One region of the uncultured Negativicoccus sp. genome, then DNA from elsewhere that is predicted to be linked to it. Evidence: riboswitches for the same ligand, from Rfam matches in the RefSeq annotation. Region 1 holds a riboswitch; the other holds the start of a gene.
The links. Region 1 has a riboswitch for cyclic di-AMP ahead of RDN69_RS02460 (NlpC/P60 family protein). Riboswitches for the same ligand answer to the same signal wherever they lie in the genome.
Positions count from the first base shown of each region.

Region 1 (3,701 bases):
ACTGGCCAGCAGCAGCGGCGTATGAAATTTTCCGAGCGACAATATAACAAGCAATGCAATGATCGCAATCGCCGCAATATTTGCCCAATTAACCGTTAAAATACTGCCGAAGAGAAAGCTCATCAAACTGGTATTCGGGATCCGCGCGAGCGAGCTGCACACGACTGCCAACGCCAAACCGCCGTAGAAAAACAACGCCAACCCCATATCGCCGTATTGCAGATGCTTGCGGCGCACGATTTCAATACCGCCCGCCGCGGCGAGTGTCAAAACGACCGCGCCGATCGCGGGATTAATGCCTAGCAACGCGCTTCCCGTGACGCCGGCAAAGGCAATATGTCCCAAACCGTCTCCCAAAAGCGACTGCCGCCGAATCACGACAAACATCCCGACTAAAGGACAGAGCAACGCGACAATAAGGCCGGCCAAAAACGCGCGCTGCATAAATTCATAGCTGAGCATTTCCATCATCCGACCACCTCCGCCATGTGCAATCCGGTCGCATGGCTGGTGACAAATTGATGCGGCGGACCGTCATAACAAAGCGTACGGTCGATGCAAAGCACTCGGTCGGCATGCGGTAACGCGCGCGCGATATCATGCGTCACCATAATAATTGTTGTCTGCTGCTCCGCCTGAATATTGCTGAGCAGATCCAGCAGCATATTTCCTGCCGTATAGTCGATCCCGCTGGTCGGCTCATCCAAAAGCAGCAATGCCGGCCGCGCGGCAATCGCCTGCGCCAGCATGACACGCTGCTGTTGACCTCCCGACAGATCACCGATACGTTTATGCGCCCATTCCGCCATCCCCACTTTAGTGAGTACTGCCTGACGTTGTTTGATCTGTTCGGCATGTGAAATCTCGGTTCCCCAAAAGCCGAGATCGACTACTTCGTTCACCGTCGCGGGAAATGATGCCGTATTTTGATTGTAATGCTGAGGCACGAAACCGATACCGCCGGCGCGTTGCCAAGCTTGCGGCGATTGGCCGGCAATCGTAATCGTTCCCTCGGCCGGCGTCAGGAGTCCCGCTAACAGCCGCAGCAGCGTTGTTTTCCCGGCGCCGTTCGGACCGACGATCAAAGTAAATCCGCCGTGCTCCACGGCAAAGTGTATATCGGTAAATACCGTCTCGTTGTCATACCGAAATGCCAAGTTTTGCGCTGTAATCCATGTGTTCATTATCTGATTGATCCTTCAAATGTTTATTTCATAAAAAAAGAGGCTTACGCCTCTTAAATTAACCGCCTTGCACCCACATAACAATCGTTCCAGTAGCCCTCCGACAAGCTGTCGATGACTACGCCGCGACTCGATGTGGAACTGATAAAACGATCGCCCCCCAAGTAAATACCCGAGTGCGATACACCGTCCGTATATGTCGAGAAAAAGACCAGATCCCCCGGCTGCATTTGACTGCGACTCACGCTACGCCCCATGTGGTATTGTTCATCGGCCGACCGCGGCAATACCAATCCGGCCGCTTTGGCAGCAAACTGAACGAAGCCCGAGCAGTCAAAACCGCTGGGGGTAGAACCTCCGAAAAGATACGGTACACCGATATATTCCTGCGCGACAGAAATCAGCCGCCGCACCAGCAGCGTTGAAAAATCGCCGCGACTGGTCGGTATGTCACGACTCAGCAACGCGCGATAGGTAGCCGGACCAACCAAGCCGTCCGCTTCCAAACCATGCGCTTCCTGAAATTCCCGAATGGCATCTTCCGTGGCCGGACCGTATACGCCGTCCGCTTCCAAGTGATACCCTAACGTTCCCAAGCGATGCTGAATCGTCGAAATATCTTCGCCGATATCTCCCGGGTGATAGGTGGCTCCCACTGCCAGCGGTACCATTAAAAACATCGCCATACAAGTCCAGCGTCGTATTCCTACCATCATGCTCCCTTCCGCCTGCGAGGTTAGCTGACGGGTTCGGCCAAGAGCTGACCGTCTTTTGCAAGATACACCCCGAAAACATTTGGTTCCCCCGCGCGCATATGCGCTTCGGCACACTTTCGTGTTTTGTTGTTAATGTCTCGTTTTCTGATTCACCGTACCGCGCAACCAATACAGAGGTCGATCCTTTACCTCCGCAAAAATGCGCCCGATATACTCACCGATAATTCCCAAAAAGATCAACTGCAAGCCGCCGAATAGCAACATCATCACAGCAAGCGTGGCCCAACCGGGAACCGCTTCCAGGAAATAATACTTAATCAACAGCACATAGATGATCAAAAGCAAGCTGCCGATGCCTGACAACACTCCCACATAGAGAGCCATACGCAGCGGCAACGTCGAATATGAAGTAATTCCGTCCAAGGCGAACCGCACCATCTTACGCAACGAAAATTTACTTTCGCCGGCATAGCGCGCCGGTGCACGGAATGTAATTTGCGTTTGCCGATAGCCGATATCGCTTACCAGGCCGCGGATAAATCGCGCCTTTTCGCGAAACAGCAATAAGCTGTCCGCCACTTTGCGATCAATCAGGCGAAAATCGGAACCGCCTTCGGTAATCTGCACTTGGGAAATCGAATTAATGAAACGATAGTAGAGTTTCGAGGTCCATTTTTTGAACGCACCGACATTGGCGGTCGAAAGCCGTACCGTCTGTACCACTTCATAACCGTCATACCATTTATCCAGCAGGTCCGGAATCATCGTCGGCGGATGCTGCATGTCTCCATCCATGGTAACCACCGCATCGCCGCGAGCATGATCCAAACCGCAGGTAAGCGCGGTTTGATGTCCGAAATTACGTGCCAAAATAAAAGCGGTCACGCGGGCATCCCGTTCCGCAAGCTCCGTTAAAATCAACGGCGTGCGATCACTTGAGCCGTCATCGACAAATAAAAACTCAAATGACTCGTCACGATGCGCAGCCACTTCACATAACGCATCGTAAAAGTGCAATATATTGTCCTCTTCATTGAAAAAAGGAACAACGATTGAAATCAGCATTTCTACCACCAAACACTACTACTTTTTTATTTTACCATAAGCGAAAGAACCGCGCCACTGCGACAACTGCAACTGCGGACAGCTTTTATTGAGCGCCGAACCGCTCCCTAATTACGCCCTTTATGCTCCCGAAAAGCCGCTACTTTTTGGAACGCTTTACGCGCCGCAGCAAGCGTTTGGCGAATATCTTCATCCGTATGCGCAAGCGACATAAAGCCGCATTCGAATTGACTCGGCGCTAAATACACACCGGCCTCCAGCATAGCGAGGAAATAGACATTAAATTCATCCAAGTGCGAAGTCGCTACCGTATCGTAATCCGTGACTTCATGCTCATTGAAAAACACGGTGAACATCGAACCGATCCGATGCACAATGATCGGCACTCCCGCGTCCTTCGCCGCCGCTTCCAAGCCTTGGCACAACGTTTCCGTTTTCGCAGTCAATTCTGTAAAACGGTCCGCGGATAATTTATTCATCGTCGCCAGTCCCGCCGTTACCGCGAGCGGATTACCCGAAAGCGTCCCCGCCTGATACACCGGTCCTTGCGGCGCCAATTTTTCCATCACTTCGCGTTTACCGCCGAACGCACCGACCGGTAAACCGCCGCCGATTACTTTACCGAGGCAAATCAAATCCGGTGTGATGTCAAAATATTCACAGGCACCACCGGCCGCCGCGCGAAAACCGCTCATGACTTCATCGACAATCAAAAGCGCGCCGGCTTTCTGCGTCA
Region 1 covers NZ_CABSTC010000018.1:486-4,186, forward strand. The annotation lists gene RDN69_RS02450 (metal ABC transporter permease) at 1-471, opposite strand, end outside; gene RDN69_RS02455 (metal ABC transporter ATP-binding protein) at 468-1,184, opposite strand; gene RDN69_RS02460 (NlpC/P60 family protein) at 1,238-1,900, opposite strand; cyclic di-AMP (ydaO/yuaA leader) riboswitch at 1,897-2,021, opposite strand; gene RDN69_RS02465 (glycosyltransferase family 2 protein) at 2,030-2,965, opposite strand; gene hemL (glutamate-1-semialdehyde 2,1-aminomutase) at 3,073-3,701, opposite strand, start outside.

Region 2 (3,701 bases), on a different contig from region 1:
CGTTTCATCGACGTCACCTCATCTCGACATGATCAAAATATAACGGTTCTTCATGGCGATACGCGTCCGCCATGGCGATGGCCGCCCGTTGCAGATCGTGCACCAGTGATGCCGGTGCCAGCACTTTCACGGCCGGACCGAATTGCAACGACCAGTGGAAGAGCGCGGTAGCGTTCACGGTGACTCCGACGACCACGGTTTTGTCCGTAACTTCGCTGATCGTGCAGGAGGTTCCGAAATCGTCCATGACGGCGTCCAAGATCTCGCGATCACATCGGAATAAACACGGTACCGCCGGTCCGGCAAACATGTTGACATGCTCCGCCAGATGCTTCGGTAAATGCAATTCGTCATCGCCCGACTGCGTCACTTCGCGCAGCGGACGAAGCTCACGGTTTTTTTCGATTCGCACATCCTGCATCCGATCGACGCGGTAATGCGAAATATCATCATGCCCTTCGGTATTACCGATCAGGTAGAAACGACCGTTCGTCGCAACCACCGCGTACGGGCTCACCCGGTAGCGATGCGGACGCTTGCGATGCCGGCGAACGCGCGGCCGCTGCTGCTTATCCGGACCGTATTGCAGGTAATGGAACACGACCGGTTGCTGCGTTTCAATCGCTTCATTCAAGACGTCCAACGAATACAGCATCTGCGCGTTGGCGGGACTTTCCTGCTGCCAGTTGAGCCAGCTCTCATTCGGAATGTTGTGAACTCCCAACGTGGGATTCGTATAATACCGACTTTGCAACCGCAACAGTTTTTGGATCATGTCCTCGACCTGCCGGGCCGGTAAATGCGAAAACAACAGGCCGTCAATGAGCGTGGTCAGTTCCACCGGCGCGAATTCATGCTCGTAATACCACGAACCGTAGACATTTTCCACTTTTTCGCGGCTCGCGCTCTTGCGCTGCCACGGTTTGTAACCGAGCGGATAGCCCGCTTCCAAGAGATTGACCAGGTTGCGTTTGACGGCTTTACGATCTAAGACCATTCCATAGTCTTCTTGCAGGTGCGTCAGAATCTGCTGCTGCGACAGCGGATGTTCGGGATCGGAAAAGCGGCGCAGTATCGTCAAGATGTACAATACACTCAGCTTCTTCGCCGGAATCTCGGACGGCGACGTCATCACGCGCAACTCCCGTTCAGTTGCTTTCGTTCCCTTTTGCATGGGCACACCTCCTTGCCGCAATGCTATCTGTAATTTCAGTATAGCACGATTTAACGCCATAAAACAGTCATAAAAGAGCATTTATGAACTTTTTAGCGGCGACGAAGTCCGTTTTGCCGACGGATTTATGTTACGTCGCCAGCCGCTGTTTTTTCCTATTTACAAGACATTTCCGCGGCGCTATAATGTGGAAGTAAAACGAAATGCCGAATTTTCTGACGGAAAACGGGGGAACCAAATCTTGGGGTGAATCGAAAGAGGAAGACAACCTTATGCTTCTAACCCGACAGCTAACCTCGTAGGCAAAAGGTAAGGTCCCATGGGACCGGGAGGTCTATTTTTCATGCGCAAATTTACATTTTCTTCATTTTCTCAATTGCTTTTAGGGCGCCCGCTCAAGAGTACGGAACTCAGTCACGAACGGCTGCCGAAGTGGAAAGCGTTGCCGATCTTTTCGTCTGACGCGCTTTCCTCCATCGGTTACGGTCCGGAACAAATCGCGCTGGTTTTGGTATTGCCGGGGCTGATTTTATACAACTACTTTCCGTGGATTATCGCGGCGATCGTGGCGTTGCTTTTCATCATTACGATTTCCTACGCGCAGGTCATCAAGGTGCATCCTCAAGGCGGCGGTGCCTATTCGATCGCCAAAGAGTATCTCGGTGAATACCCGGCGCTGCTCGCGGCGGCGAGTCTATGCGCGGACTACGTGTTGACGGTCGCGGTATCGGTATCATCCGGCACGGCGGCGCTGATTTCCGCGTGGCCGGCGCTCATACCGTACCAAATCGGCATTGATCTTTTCGCGGTGTTTGCGATATTGATGCTGATTAATTTACGCGGTTTGCGCGAAGCGTCCAACGCCTTTGTCTGGCCGACCTATGCTTTTTTGGTCACGGCGTTGATGCTCGCCGGATCGGGGATCTACCAAATTTTTGTGCTCGGTCGACCGCCGGTCATTTTGCCGCAAGCGACGACCACACTCACGCCGGGCACCCTTTGCTTTTTACTGTTGTTGGCTTTCGCCAACGGCTGTTCTTCCATGACCGGCGTGGAAGCGATCGCAAACGGCGCGGGCGCGTTTCGGGAACCGGTAGCGAAGAACGCGAAAAAAACGATTGCCGTAATGGCGATTATCCTGTCGACGCTGCTGATCTCCACGGGTTTTCTCATCGTGCATTTCGGCTTGCTGCCGAGCGCGGACCGCACCTTGCTCTCCCTCTTGGCGGAAACCGTGTGGGGACGCGGAACCGGTTATTTCATCTTCCAGCTGCTGACCATGGTGATTCTATATTTAGCCGCCAACACCGCGTACAACGGTTTGCCGCCGCTGATGTCCATTTTGGCGCAGGACGGTTACCTGCCGCGCTACCTCGCGCATCGCGGCGCGCGTCTTTCCTTTGCCAACGGCATCATTTTACTGTCGCTTTGCGCCGGCGGATTGATCATCGCGTTCCACGGCAGTGTGGAGCATTTGATTTCGCTGTACGCAGTGGGCGTATTTCTTTCCTTCACATTGGCCCAGGCGGGTCTTTGCGTGCATTGGCTCCGCCAACAGCCGCGCCCGTACGGACGACTCTTGCTGAACGGCTTCGGCGCGCTGGTCACGGCGGCCGTCGTGGGCATCATTTTAGTCACCAAATTCATTCACGGCGCCTGGATCATTTTAATCTTCCTGCCGATTTTAATGCGCATATTTAAGGCGATTCACACGCACTACGAAAAGGTACGGGAAGCGTTGACACTTTCCTCGGAAGAGCTGACGAATATTCTGTCGCAACCGGTCAACGAGCACCACGTGTTGTTGCCGGTCGCAAGTCCCACGCGCGCCGTCGCGCGCGCCTTGCGTTACGCGCGCGACATTACCGACGATGCGCACATTCACGCGCTCCATATCGCCATTGACGCGGAGGCCGGCGAACGTGTCCGCCAAAAATGGCACCGACTTTTGCCTGCGATTTCAATTGAGGTAATACCGTCGCCGTATCGGGATTTCTCCGAGCCTTTGTTGGATTACATCAAAGCATTTCGCGACCGCCACCCCGACGCGTCGATTGCGGTATTAATTCCGGAATTTGAGGTCGGCTCGGGCTGGGAGCGTCTGTTGCATAACCAACAAGGTTTGCAGCTGCGCTGGCAGCTTTTAAATCGATTTGACGTGATCGTGACAACCGTCCCGCTGCTATTGACGGATCCTCATGAGAAAAAAGAGTAAACAAAAAGAACGGACATTCCTGTCCGTTCTTTTTATTTTCTTTGCTTACGCGGCGACCAGTACGCTCAGACCGTAATGCACCAAAATGCTCGCGAGGACGATGAGCACTAAATTCGCGCGGTAAAACGCGAGCCCGATCGCAACCAGCAACGACACCGTCGTGGCGAGCAATGGCGTCTCCTCCATGCTGACAAATACGCCGGGCACGATCAACGCGCCCAACACGGCGAAAGGGATCAGAGCAAGCGCAAAGGAAAGTTTCGGCGGCACTTTATCCGCTCGCCAAAAGAACGGCGGCGCAATGCGCGGCAC
Region 2 covers NZ_CABSTC010000043.1:171-3,871, forward strand. The annotation lists partial or broken gene RDN69_RS04600 (cob(I)yrinic acid a,c-diamide adenosyltransferase) at 1-8, opposite strand, end outside; gene RDN69_RS04605 (YafY family protein) at 14-1,174, opposite strand; cyclic di-AMP (ydaO/yuaA leader) riboswitch at 1,369-1,493, shown strand; gene RDN69_RS04610 (APC family permease) at 1,518-3,389, shown strand; gene RDN69_RS04615 (AzlD domain-containing protein) at 3,435-3,701, opposite strand, start outside.
Region 2: linked by a shared signal. The riboswitch ahead of RDN69_RS04610 (APC family permease) and the one ahead of RDN69_RS02460 (NlpC/P60 family protein) in region 1 are both predicted to bind cyclic di-AMP.